Regions from separate parts of the Micromonospora sp. WMMA1947 genome, predicted to be linked through region 2. Evidence: riboswitches for the same ligand, from Rfam matches in the RefSeq annotation. Region 2 holds a riboswitch; each other region holds the start of a gene.
The links. Region 2 has a riboswitch for cyclic di-AMP ahead of O7604_RS16890 (hypothetical protein). Riboswitches for the same ligand answer to the same signal wherever they lie in the genome.
Positions count from the first base shown of each region.

Region 1: another riboswitch for cyclic di-AMP. It lies ahead of O7604_RS22970 (transglycosylase family protein); the one in region 2 lies ahead of O7604_RS16890 (hypothetical protein).
Region 3: another riboswitch for cyclic di-AMP. It lies ahead of O7604_RS06835 (hypothetical protein); the one in region 2 lies ahead of O7604_RS16890 (hypothetical protein).
Region 4: another riboswitch for cyclic di-AMP. It lies ahead of O7604_RS29285 (C39 family peptidase); the one in region 2 lies ahead of O7604_RS16890 (hypothetical protein).

Region 1 is NZ_CP114909.1:4,872,252-4,876,470, forward strand. It holds gene O7604_RS22965 (LLM class flavin-dependent oxidoreductase) at 17-1,579, opposite strand; cyclic di-AMP (ydaO/yuaA leader) riboswitch at 1,750-1,895, shown strand; gene O7604_RS22970 (transglycosylase family protein) at 1,894-2,571, shown strand; gene O7604_RS22975 (YbaB/EbfC family nucleoid-associated protein) at 2,755-3,204, shown strand; gene O7604_RS22980 (M4 family metallopeptidase) at 3,326-4,219, opposite strand, start outside.
Region 2 is NZ_CP114909.1:3,509,805-3,514,023, forward strand. It holds gene O7604_RS16875 (hypothetical protein) at 1-88, opposite strand, end outside; gene O7604_RS16880 (STAS domain-containing protein) at 508-867, shown strand; gene O7604_RS16885 (SRPBCC family protein) at 969-1,421, shown strand; gene O7604_RS16890 (hypothetical protein) at 1,446-2,525, opposite strand; cyclic di-AMP (ydaO/yuaA leader) riboswitch at 2,530-2,660, opposite strand; gene O7604_RS16895 (cation diffusion facilitator family transporter) at 2,804-3,718, opposite strand; gene O7604_RS16900 (AAA family ATPase) at 3,813-4,219, opposite strand, start outside.
Region 3 is NZ_CP114909.1:1,433,785-1,438,003, forward strand. It holds gene O7604_RS06820 (metal-sensitive transcriptional regulator) at 1-20, shown strand, start outside; gene O7604_RS06825 (SHOCT domain-containing protein) at 145-354, shown strand; gene O7604_RS06830 (YibE/F family protein) at 519-1,793, shown strand; cyclic di-AMP (ydaO/yuaA leader) riboswitch at 1,948-2,079, shown strand; gene O7604_RS06835 (hypothetical protein) at 2,083-3,111, shown strand; gene O7604_RS06840 (carbonic anhydrase) at 3,168-3,821, opposite strand; gene O7604_RS06845 (MarR family winged helix-turn-helix transcriptional regulator) at 3,989-4,219, shown strand, end outside.
Region 4 is NZ_CP114909.1:6,252,303-6,256,521, forward strand. It holds gene O7604_RS29275 (CDP-glycerol glycerophosphotransferase family protein) at 1-1,177, shown strand, start outside; gene O7604_RS29280 (alpha/beta hydrolase) at 1,184-1,930, opposite strand; gene O7604_RS29285 (C39 family peptidase) at 2,173-3,027, opposite strand; cyclic di-AMP (ydaO/yuaA leader) riboswitch at 3,222-3,364, opposite strand; gene O7604_RS29290 (hypothetical protein) at 3,674-4,219, opposite strand, start outside.

The sequences.
Region 1 (4,219 bases), 1.4 Mb from region 2:
ACAGAAGTCAGCTACCTCACAGCTGGCCGGGGAAGAAGCCGTGCCGGGCCAGCGGCTCGACGATCTGGTGCTCCTCGTACGACAGGTGCGACAGCAGCGTGTCGGTGAGCAGGTCCACCGCCTCCTGGAGCTGCGTGAAGTCGCCGGGCCGGCGGACCAGCTCGACGAGCGCCCGGTCGACGCTCTCCACCACCCCGTGGATCACCACGTGCTCCTCCTCGAGGCGGTCCAGCACCGCCGCCAGCCCGGCCTCGGAGCGGCGCAGGTGCGGGAAGATCGAGGCGTCCTCCAGCCCGTGGTGCTGGGTGACCATGGTGCAGTACGCCGCGCAGTACGCCCCGAGCGTCCAGTTGTTCTGCCGCATGGTCATCTCGTTCAGCGCGGCCCGCGCCCGGCCCGGCGAGACACTGCCCCGCTTGACCTGTTCCAGCAGGTCCCGCACCTGGGCCAGCTCCTGGCGCAGGTGGTCGTGCACGTCCACTAGGTGCTGCCCGGCGGCCTGTCCCCGGGCCGGGTAGGCGTGTCCGGCCGGCGGCTGCGGGGCGCTCGGGCGGGTGGACTCGTCCCACGGGCGGCGCGCGCTCAGGCGTACCCCCGGGTCGGGGGTGGGGGTGACGCCGAGCGTGCTCGGGAGGCCGGCGGCGGTCTGCTCGTCGGACGCCGCGCGGGTGCCGCCGGTGGGCGCGGCGCGCTCGGCCGCGACCAGCTCCCGGACCGCGGGCGCCACCTCCTGGCCGAAGATCTGGATCGCGCGCGGCTCGTCGCTGCCGAGGATGAACGTGGTGATGCCGTGCTCCAGCGTGAGCCCGGCCAGCTCCTCCACCCACTGCTCCGGTGGCCCGGCCAGGAAACCGGCCGACGAGCGGGCGAACGTGCCGGTCACGTTGAGCATGCGGCGGATCGCAGCCGGGTCGCGTCCGGCGGCCGCCGCGCCCTCGTCGACCAGCGCGTTGAGGGCGGGCAGCTCGTCGGGGCCCTTCGGCAGGTACGACAGCGACGGCAGCCAGCCGTCCGCGGCGCGGCCGACCAGGCGCAGCATGCGCGGCTTGTACGCGCCGACCCAGATGCCCACCGGGTGCGCGGGCGCCGGGCCACGCTTGGCGCCGACCACTCGGTAGTGCTCGCCGTCGACCCGGATCATGCCGCGACTGCCGGTGTCCCAGACCTCGCGGATCACCCGGATCGCCTCGTCGAGGGCCTCGACGGCCGCACCGGGGGACAGGCGCCGCCCGCCCGCCGCCTCGATCGCGTCCCAGAACGCGCCCGCGCCGAGCCCGAGCTCGACCCGGCCGCCGGTGAGCAGGTCCAGGCTGGCGACGCTGCGGGCCAGCACCACCGGCTGGCGCAACGGCAGGTTGAGGACGTTTCCGGCCAGACGGACGCGTTCGGTGGCGGCGCCCACGTAGGACATCAGCGTCCAGGTGTCCAGGAAGCCGGGCTGGTACGGGTGGTCCTGGAACGTGACCAGGTCCAGCCCGACCTGCTCGCAGAGGCGGGCGAGCGCCACCACCTGGTCGGGCTGCCCGGCGGCGGGGGTGATGAAGCCGCCGAAGGTCAGCTCGTGTCCGTGATCGGTCATCGGTCCCGCCTCCCGTGATCTTGTCCAGCCCTGCCACGGTAGCGCCACAGGTGGTAGCCCGGCCGGGTGAAGAGCATCACAAGAAGTGGACTATTGTCGCAAATCGCTCCTAGCGTCGGTTTCGTCCGCAGACGCGGACACCGCAGGCCGGAAACGCCAAATCCCGCCGCCGGCCCCGGTAACCGAACCTCGCGCGGGAGCGGGGGAACCACACGTTCCACGGTGCACCGTCACCTCGGGGTGAAGCCGCCACCGGCGGCCGGGCTCCTCGGCCCGAACCCGACAGCTCACCTCGTCGGCGTGGAGGAATCCACATGGCAACTGAATACTCGACCCGGGGTCGTCGTACCGCTCTCGCAGCGATGACGGCCGGCGTCGCCGTCGGCGCCGCGACCCTGTTCGGCCCGGCCGCTCCGGCCAGCGCGGGCGTCAACTGGGACGCGGTTGCGCGCTGCGAATCCGGCGGCAACTGGAAGATCAACACCGGTAACGGCTACTACGGCGGGCTCCAGTTCTCCCGCGCCACCTGGAACGGCTACGGCGGCCAGAAGTACGCCGCCCGCGCCGACCTGGCCAGCCGCTCCGAGCAGATCGCCGTCGCCGAGAAGGTGCTGCGCGGTCAGGGCATCGGCGCGTGGCCGGTCTGCGGCAAGAAGGGCGGCTCGGCGAGCGCGGCGACCCGGTCCGAGCGGGCCACCCCGAAGGCGGCGCCGAAGAAGGCGGCCGCGAAGAAGGCGGCCCCGAAACGGGCGACCACGCGCAAGGCCGCACCGGAACGCGCCGCGAGGCCGGAACGCGCCGCGACGACGGTGGCGCCGCAACCTGCGCCAGGCGCCGAGACGTACGTGGTGCGGCGCGGGGACACGCTGTCGGAGATCGCCGTGGCGCAGCGCGTCAACGGCGGCTGGCGTGCCCTGCACGAGCGCAACCGGGCCGTGGTCGGCGACGACCCCGGCCTGATCTTCCCCGGTCAGCGGCTGCGCCTGCGCTGACCGGCTCCGGACGCCCGGCCGGTTCGCCCGGCCGGGCGTTCGCCAGCCCGCGACACGCCGCGCCGCCGGTGTCCGGCCTGCTCGCGGCGCCGGGACGCCGACCATGACGGCCGCTGACCGCGATTCGTCGGAGCCGGTTGCTAGGGTCACGATGATCGGCTCAGACGTGAAGAAAGCGCGGAAATGACCAACGACCCGTTCTCGGCTGCCGCGAGCATCGACGAGCTGCTGACCCGCACGCAGCAGGCTCTCACGGCGATGCGCTCCCGGGCCTCGGCGCACGCCGACGGCGAGCCGGGCGACCTGCTGCGCGCCGAGGGCACGGCAGCCGGCGGCCGGGTCCGCGCGGTCGCCGTCCAGGGTGGCAGGCTGGATTCGGTGACGGTCGACCCGGAGCTGGCCGGCGAGCCCCTGGACGTCCTCTGCGGACATCTCGTCGCCGCCGCCAACGCCGCCCTGTCCGAGCTGGACGCCCAGGTCAGCGCGTCGGCGCGGGCCGACGCCGACGCGCTCGCCGCCCGGCTCGGCAGCATGGGTGACCAGGCGGAGCTGTTCGGCCGCGCGATGCACGAGGCCGCCGCCCGGATCCACCGCGACCGCGGCACCGCGTCCCGGGCCGGGCGCCCGGCCTGACCCCGGCCGCACGCGCCCCGGGCGCGGCGAGGCGCAGCACCGGCCCGGCACGTAGCCCCGGCCTGGGACGACGAGGCGGCCGGCCGCCGGGAGGACGACGACCGGCCGCGCTACGCCACGGTCAGCTCAGGGTGACCGCGGTGTCGTCGACGACGAAGGACGTCTGCAACGAGCTGTCCTCCACGCCGCTGAACGAGATGGTCGCCGTGGTGCCCGCGAGCGACGAGACGTCGAAGGACCGCTGCACGTAGCCGGTGGCCTTGTTCAGGTTGGAGTAGGTCGCCAGCGTGGTGCTGCCGGCCTTGACGGTGAGCTTGTCGTACGCGGTGCTGGTGGTCGACTCCGCGCTGTCGATGTGCAGCCAGAAGCTCAACGTCGCCCGGCATCCGGCCGGGATCGTCACCGACTGGCTCAACGTGTCGGTGTGCGACGAGCCGTACCCGTCCAGCCACGCCTTGTACGAGCCGCCGTGCGCGGCCTGGCCGCTGTCGGTGGTGATGACGCCGGACGAGGCGCTCCAGCTCACGTTGCCCGACTCGAAGCCGGGGTTGGCGAGCTTGTTGCCGGAGCAGCCGCCCGACGGCGGGGTGGTCGTGGTGCTCGGCGTGGGCGTCGGGGTGCCGCCGGCGCAGGTCGGCTCACCGGACTGGGCCGGCACGCTCACCGCGGCCCAGGCCGCCTTGACCGTGTTGAACTCGGTGCAGCTGCTCGGGTAGAGGTTCTTCGCCGCCTGCAGCGTCCACACGCGGTACTTCAGGTAGGACGAGGAGGACGTCTTCAGCAGCATCGCGTTGTACATGATCTTCATGGCCTTCTGGATGCCCAGGCCGGTCACGCTGCTGCTGTTGCAGGTCGAGCTGGACGGCTGCCCGTTGGTCGGGCTGCTGCCGTTGGCCAGCAGGTAGAACCAGTGGTTGCCCGGGCCGGCCGCGGCGTGCACCTCGGTCGACGGGATGCTGCTGGAGTAGCAGTTCGGGTCGCCGAGCGCCGACGGGTTGTACATGTTGCGGATCGG
Region 2 (4,219 bases):
AACCGACGGCGGAGAGCAGGTTCTGCCACGCCTGGTCGGCGACCCGCTCGGCCTTGCCCCGGCGGTCCAGCAGGTTGGATCCGAACATCGTTCTACCTCCTCGGGTGCCGAAGGCCGGCGGCCACTTCGGACTCCGGTGTCCATCCGGCGGGTTCACTGTCTCGGGCAGTGCCCCACGGGCGGGCGCGGCAAACCAGGCGGGCGTCACGGGCAGGCCGGACAGCGAACGGGACGAACACTCGAACGCGCCGGGACCGGTGCCGACGGGACGTGCGTGCGCCCGCTACCCTGGTCGGCGGATCGGCGGGCCCACCCGGTCGCACGGTTGGCCGCGACCCGCCAAACAGGGGAAACTGGAACCCGGAGGTCCGGATTGGGTACGCCCAGGTGTGCCCAGTTCGCGAATTGCTCATCCCGGGGGGTGGCGACCGGGCCGTTGGAGGAATACTCTCGGTCGCGGCCCGCGTACTGATGAGGCGCCCGTCATGGGCGAGTGGAGGTGCTCGCGTGAGCCTGTCGATCGTGAAGTCGGTGCGGCCGGGTGGTGTCGTCCAGATCGCGCCCCGTGGGGAGATCGACGTCGACACCGCGTACGAGGTGCGGGAAGCGATCGCCGAGGTGCTCGCGAAGGGCCGTCCCTCGCGAATCGAGCTGAACATGCGGCTCGTCACGTTCATCGACTCGGTCGGCATCAGCGCCATGGTCGCGGGCTTCCAGACCTGCGAGGTCAGCGGCGTCAAGCTCGTGGTCACCGAGCCGAGCCGGTTCGTGCACCGGCAGCTCTGGGTGACCGGCCTGCTCGGCCTGTTCGGCGCGCCCGAGCCGTGGTTCGCCGACGACACCCCCGAGGTGCTGCCCGGCGCCTGAGCGCCGTTCACACCCCCTGCTGCCAGGGGACCTTCTACCCGTTGCCAGTCCGGCGTCGGTACGGGACGATCGTCGCGACGCACGACGGCGAGGGGGCCCGCTTGCAGAGCAGCGACAGCTTCAGCTACACCGTGCAGGCCCGGTGCACCCGGGCCGAAGCGGTGGCGCTACTGGGTGACCTGAGTCGCCAGGGCGAGCTGCATCCGCTGATCGTCCGGGTCCGGAAGCTGCCGGCCCGGCCGGGCGCGCTGGCCAGCTACGCGATCACCGACCGGCTGCAACTCGGCCCGATGCACTTCCCGGTCACGTACCAGGCGGACGTGCTGATCGCCGGCGAGGACGAGGTCGTCACCGTGGCGCGTCAGCAACCCGCGACGACGGTCCGCAACCACACCCGCCTGCGCGACGAGCCGGACGGCACGGTACGCATCGACGTGGAGATCACGCTCACCGCACCGGCACCGCTGTTCGGGTACGCGTTCCGCCAGGCCCGGGCGGCTCACCTGGGCCTGGCGGCGCGTCTCGGGGCGACCCTGGAGGGGCGGCCGGCCTGATCCGGCCGCCCCTTCCGGGCGCGCTCAGTACACCGACAGGTGCACGTGGTTGGTGTGGTCGCTGGACGGGTCGCCGTTGCCGCCGCTGTACGACTTCCACCCGCTGCTGGGCAGCCAGATCTGCTTGAACCAGATCACGTAGAGCACGGCGAGCGGGTCGGCGTTGCGCACGAAGTACGCGGCGAGGTTGTTGCCGTACGTCCGGTCACCGCCGCTGGCCACGCCGCCGAAGCCGTTCTTCTGCGCGGCGAAGTCGCAGGCCCGCCCCTTCGGGTGCTCACCCGAGCCGCTGGGCCGGTGGCACGAGACGTACCGGGTGAAGCCCGCCGCCTTTGCCTGTTGCAGCGCGTGCAGTGTGCGCGGGGTGATGCAACCGTTCGCCGGGGTCGGGTCGTTGACGCTGCACGACTCCGACGGCCAGGAGCCGTCCGAGTTGCGCGGCGCCGGCTTCGCGTTCTTGTTGGAGGTGCCCTGGACGCTGCCGCCGCCGCTGGTGCTGCTGCGCGAGGCGCGGTCGTTGGCGACCTCCAGGGCGCGCTCGGCCTGCTCCTTGCGCTTGCCCATCACCGCGACCTGCTTGCGCTGCTCGCGGATCTCCCCGTCGAGCTGGGCACGGGTGCGGGTGGCCTCGTCCCGGGTGGTGATCAGGTCGCGCAGCGTACGGTCCTCGTGCGCGGCGACCTGCTCCAGCGCTGCGGCCCGGTCCATGAAGCCCTCCGGGCTGCTGCTGCCGAGCAGCGCCCCGGCGGTGCCCAGGCGGCCGTTGCGGTACGCCACCGCGGCGATCTCGCCGACCTTGGCGTCGCGGACGGCCAGCTCGGCGCCGACGGTCTTGAGCTGGTCGTTCAGTTGCTTCTGGCGGGTCACCGACCGGTTCAGCGCGGCTTTCGCCTCCAGCCAGCCCTTGCTGGCCGCGTCGAGCTGGGCGCGCAGTTCCGGCGTGCCGCCCTCGTCGTCGCCGCCGGGTGCGGCGGCGAGCAGGCCGGTCGCCGGCGCCGCGGAGGCGGGGGAGACCGGAACGGTCGCGACGCCGAGGGCCAGCGTCGCGACGAGCAGGGCCGCCAACCGGGCGGCCGTCCGTCGTACAGGTGCCACTGGGGGCATTCACACGTCCTTCCGTCAACGCCGACCGGGTTAGCTGACGGGTTCGGGACGGAAGATCCCTACCGCTGACGCGGATGCACCCCACGTACGTGGTTCCCCGGCTCGCCCCTGCGGACGATTAGGCGACGGCCGCCCCACCGGGGCCGGTGGCGCCCGCGGGTGCGGCCGCGACCGAGACTACCGGCGCTGCCCGGGCACGGCTCCGTCGAGCAATGCCACTAGGCGGGGCAAAACCGGCATAAGACTACAGCAGTCACAGTGATTTAAGTCTGTCCTAATCACCACTCGGTCTTTCCGCACACTCCGGCTGACGCTCCGGGCTCGACCTGCAACGTGGCGTGATCGATGGAGAAGTCCTCGTGCAGGGCGGCCCGGGCGGCGGCCAGCACCCCGGCCGGGTCCACGCCCGGGTCGGTGGTCAGGTGCGCCGAGGCCACCTCCATGCCCGAGGTGAGCGTCCAGACGTGCAGGTCGTGCACCTCGGCCACACCCGGCACGGCGGCCAGCCGGTCGTGCACGGCGGTGACCTGGAGGTGTTCCGGCGCGGCCTGCACCAGGATGCGGACCGCGGCCCGGCCGAGCCGCCAGGTGCGCGGCAGGATGAACACGCCGATGCCGACGGCGACGAGCGGGTCGGCCCACCACCAGTCGGTGACCGTGATGATCAACGCGGCGGCGATCACGCCGAGCGAGCCGAGCAGGTCGCCGAGCACCTCCAGGTACGCCCCGCGCAGGTTGATGCTCTCCTTCGACCCGGCGCGCAGCAGTGCGAACGCGACGATGTTGGCGAGCAGGCCGAGCACCGCCACCACGAGCATCGGGCCGGCCAGCACCTCCGGCGGCTCGCCGAACCGGCGTACCGCCTCGATGAGGACGTAGACCGCGACGGCGCCGAGCAGTACGGCGTTGGCGAGGGCGGCGAGCACCTCCAGCCGGTAGAGCCCGAACGTGCGCTGCGGGTCGGTGCCGGCGCGGCGGGTGGCGGAGATCGCGGCGAGCGCCATGCCGATGCCGAGGACGTCGGTGAACATGTGCCCGGCGTCGGAGAGCAGCGCGAGCGATCCGGTCGTGAAGGCGGCCACCGCCTCGACCACCATGAGGGCGGCGAGCAGCGCGAAGGCGGCCCAGAGGCGGCCCCGGTGGCGGTGTGCCGCGTTGGCCACCGCGCCGCTGTGGTCATGACCTGCGCCCACGCCAACACCTTCCCTGCCCCGTACCGGCCAGGCTCAATGTATGTTCACATCGCTATGTATGCAAGTGAACTGTGGGTGGCGCCGACGCGGCCACTCACCCCACCGGATCGAGCGTGGTGAGGCGCTGGGTGGCGCGGGACAGCGCGACGTAGAGCGTGCGTACGCCCGAGCCCGGGTCGGCCCGGATCTCGCTCGGCGCCACCAGCACCACGCCGTCGTACTCCATGCCCTTGGCCTGGAGGCTGGTCACCACCTGGAGGCGGCCCGTGCCGAGCGCGCCCAGCCAGCCGGCCACCTCGTCCCGGCGGGGCACCGGCGTGATCACACCGACGGTGCCCTCCACCTGCGCGAGCAGCGCCTCGGCCGCCTCGACCGTGGCCGCCGGCAGGTCGGCGGCGGGCACCGTACGCTCCACCGGCGGCACGCCCGTGGACCGCACCGCGTCGGGCAGCGGCAGATCCGGGTAAAGGCGGCGGATCTCCGCCGCCGCCACCGCGAAGA
Region 3 (4,219 bases), 2.1 Mb from region 2:
GCCTGATGAAGCGCGGCTGAGCGGGACCTCCGACCCCCGGGGCAGGGCACATCGACCCGCGCCGACGCGTCGTGCCGGTCGTACCGTCGAAGTGGCGGGCAGGCCGGACCGGCGGACCCGCGGCGACGGACGGAGGGCGGCCCGATGATGTGGCAGAGCCCGATGATGGGCTGGATGTGGATCTGGTCCCTGCTGGTGCTCGCGGTGCTGGCGGGGCTCGTCTGGGCGGCCGTGCGGTGGACCGGCCCGCAGTACCTGGGCCCGACGACGGCCCGGCGCATCCTCGACGAGCGGTACGCCCGCGGCGAGATCGACGAGGACGAGTACCGGCGACGCCGAGCCGGACTGACCTGACCCGCGCGGCTCGCGTGTCACCGGCCACGGCGTCCGGGAGCGCCCGACCGGGCTGCCTACCATGGCCGGGCGACGACCCGGACGTGGTCGACACGTCCGCGCCGGCCGGGTGACCACACCGGTCCGGCGGACCAGGCGTCGCCGCGACCGTTGGGAGAGACCTCATGGGTGCCGACCACACCCACCCCGCGCCCGCCGCGCCGCCGGGCGTACGACGGCTGCTCGTCGCCGTGGTGGTGCCGCTGTTCGCGCTCACCGTGATCGCGGCGCTGGTGCTCTGGCCCCGGCAGGACCGGGAGCCGGTCGGCGGGGCAGACGTCCCCCGCTACCACGGCACGGTGACCCGGGTGGTCACCGAGCCCTGCCCGCCCACCCCGGAGGCCCCGGAGGGCGGCGGTGGCCCGTGCGGCACCGTGACGGTCACCGCCGAGCAGGGCCCGGACGCGGGCCGGCAGGTCGAGACGCCGATCCCGGCCGGGCCGGGCGCGCCCCGGGTCGCGGTCGGCGACGAGGTCGTCCTGGTCGAGCTGACCGACCCGGCCGACCCGTCGGCGAAGTCCTACAACATCGCCGAGCACCAGCGCGGTACGCCGCTGATCTGGCTGATGGTGCTGTTCGCCGCCGCGATCGTGGCGTTCGGCCGCTGGCGCGGGCTCGCCGCGCTCGGCGGCCTGGTGGCCAGCTTCGCCATCCTGCTCGGCTTCGTGCTGCCCGGTATCGGTGCCGGCCAGCCACCGCTGCTGGTGGCGATCGTCGGCGCTGCGTTGATCATGTTCGTGGTGCTCTACCTGACGCACGGGATCACCGCGCAGACGTCGGTGGCGGTGCTCGGCACGCTCGGCAGCCTGGTGATCACCGGCGTGCTCGGCCTGCTCGCCACGTCCGCCACCCACCTGACCGGCTTCGGCAGCGAGGACGCCACCACGCTGTCCATGTTCCAGGGCGACGTGGACCTGCACGGACTGCTGCTAGCCGGCATCATCATCGGCTCGCTGGGCGTCCTGGACGACGTGACGGTCACCCAGGCGGCCACCGTCACCGAACTGGCGCACGCCAACCCCGGGCTGTCCCGGCGGCAGCTCTACCGGGCCGCGACCCGGGTCGGCCGGGCCCACATCGCGTCCACCGTCAACACCATCGTGCTGGCGTACGCGGGCGCCTCGCTGCCGCTGCTGCTCCTGCTGGTCGCCGACTCCCGCCCGGTCAGCGAAATCCTCACCAGTGAGTTCCTCGCCCAGGAGATCGTCCGCAGCGCGGTGGCCACGCTCGGCCTGATCGCCGCCGTACCGCTGACGACCGGACTGGCCGCGATCGTGACCACCGCCGGACGGCGCTCACGCGGCGCGGAGCCGGCGCCGCCCGCGCCCCGGCCGCCGGCCGGACGGGACGACGCGCTGGAGGCGCTCGGCGGCGGAAAGAGTACGGAGGCCGCATGGTGACACTCCGCAGCGTGACCATCGATTTCAAACGCGACGCTGGTCACGGTGCGCCACGGCGAAATCTCGCTATTGGTCGGCTTCCGGACGTAGATCCTCAGGAGTGCTGTCAGGTAACCTCGCTGCCGGTCACCGCCGAAGGCGCGCACCGGCGCCAGCGGTGCCGCCGCCCAATCGCCCGCGGGCGAGCCGGGGAACCAGGTACATGGGGTGAATCCGCGACAGCGGTAGGGGCCACTTCCGTCCCGAACCCGTCAGCTAACCCGGTCGGCGGCCGACGGAAGGGAACACTGTGACGGCACCCCTGCGCCGCTGGCTGACACCCGTGGTGGCCGTAATGGCCTCGCTGGCCGTGCTGGCCGGGCCGACCCCGGCGACCGCGGCACCCACCGCGGCGGCCCCCGGCACCCCCTCGGGCCACGAGGAGGACGGCGAACCGCCGCTCATCACCGAGGCGATCGACGCCGCCAACCGGAACTACCTCCAGGCCAAGGCGAAGCTCGCCAAGTCCCAGGACCGCCAACGGCGGCTGGCGGCCGAGGTGAAGACGGCACAGGCCGAACTCGACGCGCTCAGCCCGCAGGTCAACCAGCTCGCCGCCCAGTCCTACCGGACCGGCCGGATGGGCGCCATGGCGATGCTGCTGGAGAGCAACTCGCCCGACTCGTTCGTCCGCCGGGTCAACGCCCTGGACGAGCTGAACCTCCTCAACGCGCAGCGCCTGGCCGCCATCAACGCGGTCAAGACCCGCGCCGAGCAGGCCAAGATCGCGCTCGACGCCGAGGTGCGCGAGCAGGAGAAGCAGAAGAACGCGATGGAGCGCGAGAAGGTGCAGGCCGAGCGCGCGCTGAAGCTCGTCGGCGGTCTCGGCTTCACCGGCGGCCTGGTCTCCGCCACCTCACCGGTCGCCAGGATCGCCCCCGGCCGCACCGCGGACGGCGGCTGGAAGTCCGAGTCGTGCAGCGAGGACGACCCGACCACCTCGGGCTGCGTCACCCCGCGCACGCTGCACGCGTACAAGGAGGTCCGGCGCGCGGGCTTCAAGCGCTTCGTGGGCTGCTACCGGTCCGGCGGGCCGTGGGAACACCCCAAGGGCAAGGCGTGTGACTGGTCGCTGCAGAACAGCGGCTTCGCGCCGTGGCACAACAACGACACCCGCCGGTACGGCAACGAGGTCGCCGCGTTCCTCATCCGCAACGCCGACCGGCTGGGCATCTACTACGTCATCTGGAACCGGCAGATCTGGTTCCCGGCCACCGGCTGGCGTTCCTACAGCGGACCGTCGAACCACACCGACCACGTACACATGTCGCTGCTCTGACCCGGACACCACGAAAAGGGGCCGCCCTCGGGCGGCCCCTTTCGCGTCCGAATGTGTCAGCTCGCCAGCGCCGGGTCGGCGGGCGCCGCCGGCGCGGGCACCGGGGCCGGGGACTGCGCCACGGTCCGCACCTCGCCGCCGGCGAGCCGGTACGACATGCCCACCACCGTGCACCGCCCGGCCGCCACCCGCTCGGCCAGCACGGCGGACCGGGCCAGCAGCGTCTCCACGGTCTGCGCGATGTGCACGTCGATGATGCCGTCGAGGTCCTCCACGCCCTGACGGGCGGCGCGCAGCAGGCTGGGCGAGACCGCGTCCACCACCGCGCCCAGGTGCCCGACCGGGGCGGCCCCGGTCCGCACCCCCTCCCGGGCGGCCTGGACCGCGCCGCACGAGTCGTGCCCGAGCACCACCACGAGCGGCGTGCCAAGCACGGTGACCGCGTACTCGACGCTGCCGAGCACCTCCGGTCCGGCGGTGTGCCCGGCGGTACGCACCACGAAGAGGTCACCCAGGCCGCGGTCGAAGATGATCTCGGCGGCGAGCCGCGAGTCGGAGCAGCCGACGATCACCGCGAAGGGATGCTGACCGTCGGCGACCGCTGTCCGGTGCCCGGCGTCCTGATTCGGATGCTGCGGGGCGCCGGTGACGAACCGGTGATTACCGGCACGCAGCTCGTCCAGTGCCTGCTCCGGGGTGCTCGGCGTCATGTCCCTCACCTCGTCTACCTGGGGAACCACCAGGCCGAACGGCCTCGCGACCCACGGTCACACGCACCTCGGGGCCCGTCAAGATTCGTGATACGCATTTCATACTTTCCCCGTCGCCGGACGCACCGGCCCGCGCCGATTCGGCCGGTGACGCGGGTGGCCATAGCATGACCACCATGGCGACCACACCAGTTGAGGACGGGAGCCGCCGTAACTGGACCTTCCTCACCAACCACGGCCATGTGCTGCTGGCGATCGCGCGCAACCCCACCGCCCGGCTGCGGGACGTGGCGGACGAGGTGGGCGTGACCGAACGGGCGGCCCAGGCCATCGTCGCCGACCTCGAGGCCGGGGGTTACCTGCGGCGTACGCGGGTGGGACGGCGCAACGAGTACACG
Region 4 (4,219 bases), 2.7 Mb from region 2:
GCTCGACCTCGCCCGGCGCCGGTTCCGGCCGCCCGCCGGAGGTGGACCGGTCGGCCGGGCGCTGCGCCACCACCGGCCCGAGTTCGTGCTGCACTTCTCCGCGCCGCCCGGCTCGGAGTATCAGGTCACCATGTGGCTGCCCTACCTGGAACGGATCGGCCGCCCGTTCCTGGTGGTGCTGCGCGAGCCGGAGCTCCTGCCCGCGGTGGCCGCCGCCACCCGCGCCCCGGTGGTCCTCTGCCCCACGCTGAAGGCGCTGGACGAGGCGCTGGTGCCCAGCCTACGGGTCGCCTTCTACGTCAACCACGGCGCGAAGAACGCCCACCTGATCCGGTTCAACCAGCTCACCCACGTGCAGCTGCACCACGGCGACAGCGACAAGGCACCGAGCGCCAACCCGGTCTCGGCCATCTTCGACAAGATCTTCGTGGCCGGGCAGGCGGCGATCGACAGGTACGCCCGCGCCGGCGTGGAGATCCCCGCCGACAAGTTCGTCGTGGTCGGCCGTCCCCAGGTCGAGGCCATCGAGGTACGCCGGGAGCCGGTCACCCCGTCGGCGCACCCGACGGTCCTCTACACCCCGACCTGGACCGGGCACCACGCCGACGCCAACTACTGCTCGCTGCCGGTGGCCGAGACGCTGATCCGCCGGTTGATCGACAGGGGGGCCACGGTGATCCTGCGCGCCCACCCGTACACCGGCAAGAACCCGGCCTCGGCCCGCCAGCTCGCCCGCCTCACCGAACTGCTCGCCGCCGACCGGGCCAGGACCGGCCGGCCGCACCTGTTCGGCGCCGCCGCGAGCCGCGAGCTGACGCTCACCGAATGCGTCAACCGCGCCGACGCGCTGGTCTCCGACGTCTCCGGGGTCATCTCCGACTGGCTGTACTCCGGCAAGCCGTACGCGGTCACCGACACCGGCGCCGACGGCGAGCACTTCGTCGAGCGGTTCCCGCTGGCGGCGTCCGGCTACGTGCTGCGGCGCGACATGTCCAACGTGGACGAGGTGCTCACCGACCTGCTCGACGCCGACCCGAAGGCGGCGCAGCGCTGGGCGGCCCGGACCCGCTACCTGGGCGACTTCCCCGCCGACGGCTACGCCGAGGCGTTCCTCACCGCCGCCCGCCGCGAGCTGGAACCCGAATGGTCGGTCCCGGCGCCGCGCGCCGTGGTGTAGGCCCGCTCAGAGGTACGGGTCGAGCAGGGCGAGCACCGCGGCCGGGTCCTCGACGTGCGCGTTGTGGCCCAGCCCGGGCAGCGTGGCCACCGGCACACCCAGTTCCTTGAGCTGCGCGTCGGTCACCATCGGGTCCTGCTCGCCCCGGGCCAGCAGCACCGGCACGTCGGTGGCGGCCAGCAGCGCCGCCAGCCGGGGCTCCCCGACCGCGAACGCCGCCGGATCCATGGCGAGCCGCCAGCGGCCGTCCTCCCGCCGCAGCCCCGCCTCCACCACGGGATGGTCCGGGGCGAACAGCCCGGCGAGCCCTGACACCCGCAGGTAGCGGCGAGCCGCCTCGTCGCGGGTGGCGAACCAGGTGACCGGCCGGGCGGCCAGTTCCTGCGACTTCGCCAGCTCGGCCGGGGACCAGACCGCCTTGATGCCGAGCCCCACCACCGCGTCGACCGGAAGGGCCCGCTGCCGGGCGGCGAGCGCCAGCGCCACCACCCCGCCGAGCGAGTGCCCGAGCAGCACCAGCCGGTCGGTGGGGCCGAGCCGTACCGGGCCGAGCCCGTCGGCCACGCGTTGGGCGAGGGCCTCGAACGAGTAGCCGGGCAGCGGCGGCGACCAGCCGTGACCGGCGAGGTCGGGGGCGAGCCAGCGGCCGGGCCAGCGGCGCTCCAGCAGCGGCGCCCAGGGCAGCCACACCTCGCCGGTGGCACCCATGCCGTGCAGGAGAATCAGGTGCCGCTTCCCCGTCGTATCGCCCATTGGCGCAGTCTGCCACCGCCCGCCCCGCACACGCGAGACCGAACCCGCCGCCTCCGGCCCCCACCAGCCCGTCGATCTTGCGGTTTCGGCCCCCGGGATGCCCGGCTCACCCGTTATGCCGGGGCCACAACTGCAAGATCAACGGGGCGAGGTGAGGCGGGCCGGGGTGGGGTGGGGTGGGGTGGGACGGGGAAGGCCGGCACCCCGGGGTGGGGTGCCGGCCTTCGGGGCTGCGGGACTGCTCAGGCGGAGTAGCCGCGGCTGGCGATCCAGTGCGCCAGGTCGATCGTGGTGAGCCAGTACGAGGGCAGGGACGGGTCGGCCGAGTCGGCGATCCGTACGGTCCGGCCGTCGTCCTTGTAGCCGACCACGGCGACGTAGTGGCCGCCCGGGAACGAGTGCCAGCCGCCGTTGGTGTCGGTGGCGGTACCGGCGACGTTCGCGACGACCGCGCGGCCGTTGCTGATCGCCTCGACGACGTCGGCCTGGAGCCGGTCCATCTGGGCCGGGGTGGCGGTGCCGGGAATCATGCGGGTCCGGTACGGGTTGCCCTTGACCTGCTGGTTGAGCACCCGGGTGGTGTCCTCGGCGGAGTTGGTGCCCATCTCGGTGGTGCCGAGCGGGCCGGCGAGCGCGTCCTGGCTGCGCTCGATGCCGGCGGCGCTGAGCGCGTTGCGCACGGCGGCCGGGCCGCAGTAGAAGTAGTTGATCTGCGCCTGGTAGTCGTAGTCGAGCGACTTGCTCGACGGCGGCTTCGGCTTGGCCTTCCGGGTGAGGTCCGGGTCCGCCGCCGCCTTGGCCGACGGGGAGGCGCTCGCCGACGCGCTGGGCGCGGCCGAGGCGCTGGGCGACGCCGGCGGTACGGCGATGCGGGCCTCGCCGCGGCTGGCGGGCTGCTCGCCGAGGCGGGCGGCGCCGAGATCGGCGACCGCCGCGGTGTTCTCCTGGACCGGGGCGTCGTCACCGGCGGCGGCGACGGTGCCGGCACCGGCGGCCAGCACGAGCGCGGCGGCCGATCCGGCGATGATCTGGTACGGGCGTTCGGTGACGATCCGTCGCAGCTGACGCTTCAGGTGGTGCTTCACGAAATCCTCCACGGGGCGTGAGCGGCACACGCCGGCCCGGCACGCGGAGGAACTCACACGTGCTGGCGGGGCCGGATGGCCGGGGGATCCGGGAACGCCCGTGATGCCGGGCGCCCAGGGGGCGGTTGCCGGTCGCGCGTCAGGCGAGCGCGGGCACCGCGGTGCCGTGGAGGCGGGGGGACGATCGAGGGGTGGGCAAGAGGGGTAACTCCTTCCGTGGCCGCCGACCGGGTTAGCTGACGGATTCGGGCGGGAAGTACGCCCTACCGCGGGCCGTGGGCTCGCGGATTCACCCCGATGGTGCTCATGGGTCCCCGGTTCGTGGAACTCGATTAGGCGGGTCGGTGCGGCGTCGCCGTCGGCGATCGATTACCGCATCGGACGCGCCGACACTACCGGTGGGTATGTCCCATGCCAAGCGCTCCCACCTGCGTAAACGTGATCCGCGGTAACGGATTTCGGAACACCCGGTTACTGACTTCACTCAATGGGACAAGCAGTTTCGACGGCACCCGGCGGCGGAAACCGGACAGACGGCGAGCAGCCGACCGGCAATTGCGCGGCTCGATGACCCGTTCTGCGCCCCGCGCCCGATTCGGCGGCCTGGGTGACCGGGCTCACCACATTGCGGGTAACAATTCGGTCGAGACGGGGCGCCTCAGCCGACCCGGGCCGGGCGCCACCGCGCGTTCCGGGCCGCCGCGGGCACCGGCAGGGCGCTCGTCGTCGTGCTCCGGTACGGCAGGGCGGGCCGCAGGGCCACGGTTGCCGCGTACGCCTCGGCGGCGAGGGTCCGGGCGGCCTCGGCGGCCAGTTCCGCGTCCCGCCAGGCCGTCCGCTCCCGCGCGGCGGCGCGCTCCCATCCGGCCCGGCGCCCGTCCCGAACCGTGCGGGCCAGCACGATCTCCTGCTCGGCCGGGTGCCGGCGCGGATCCCATCCGTTGCGGTGCGCCAGCACGTCGGCGAGCTGACGGGCGGTCAGGTCGCCCCGCCAGTGGGCCGTCATGGCGGCGTGGTGCAGCCAGCGCTCCCGGGCCGCGTACTCGCCCGGGGTGCGCGGGGTGCGCGGGGCACCCAGCGCGGCGGCGCCGGCCAGGCGGCGGGCGGCGCTGTCCGCCTCGTCGTACGCGGTCCAGGCCCGGTCCGCCTCGTCCTGCGCGGCCAGCCACCGCTCCCGGCGGCGACGGGCCGTCTGGGCGGCCCC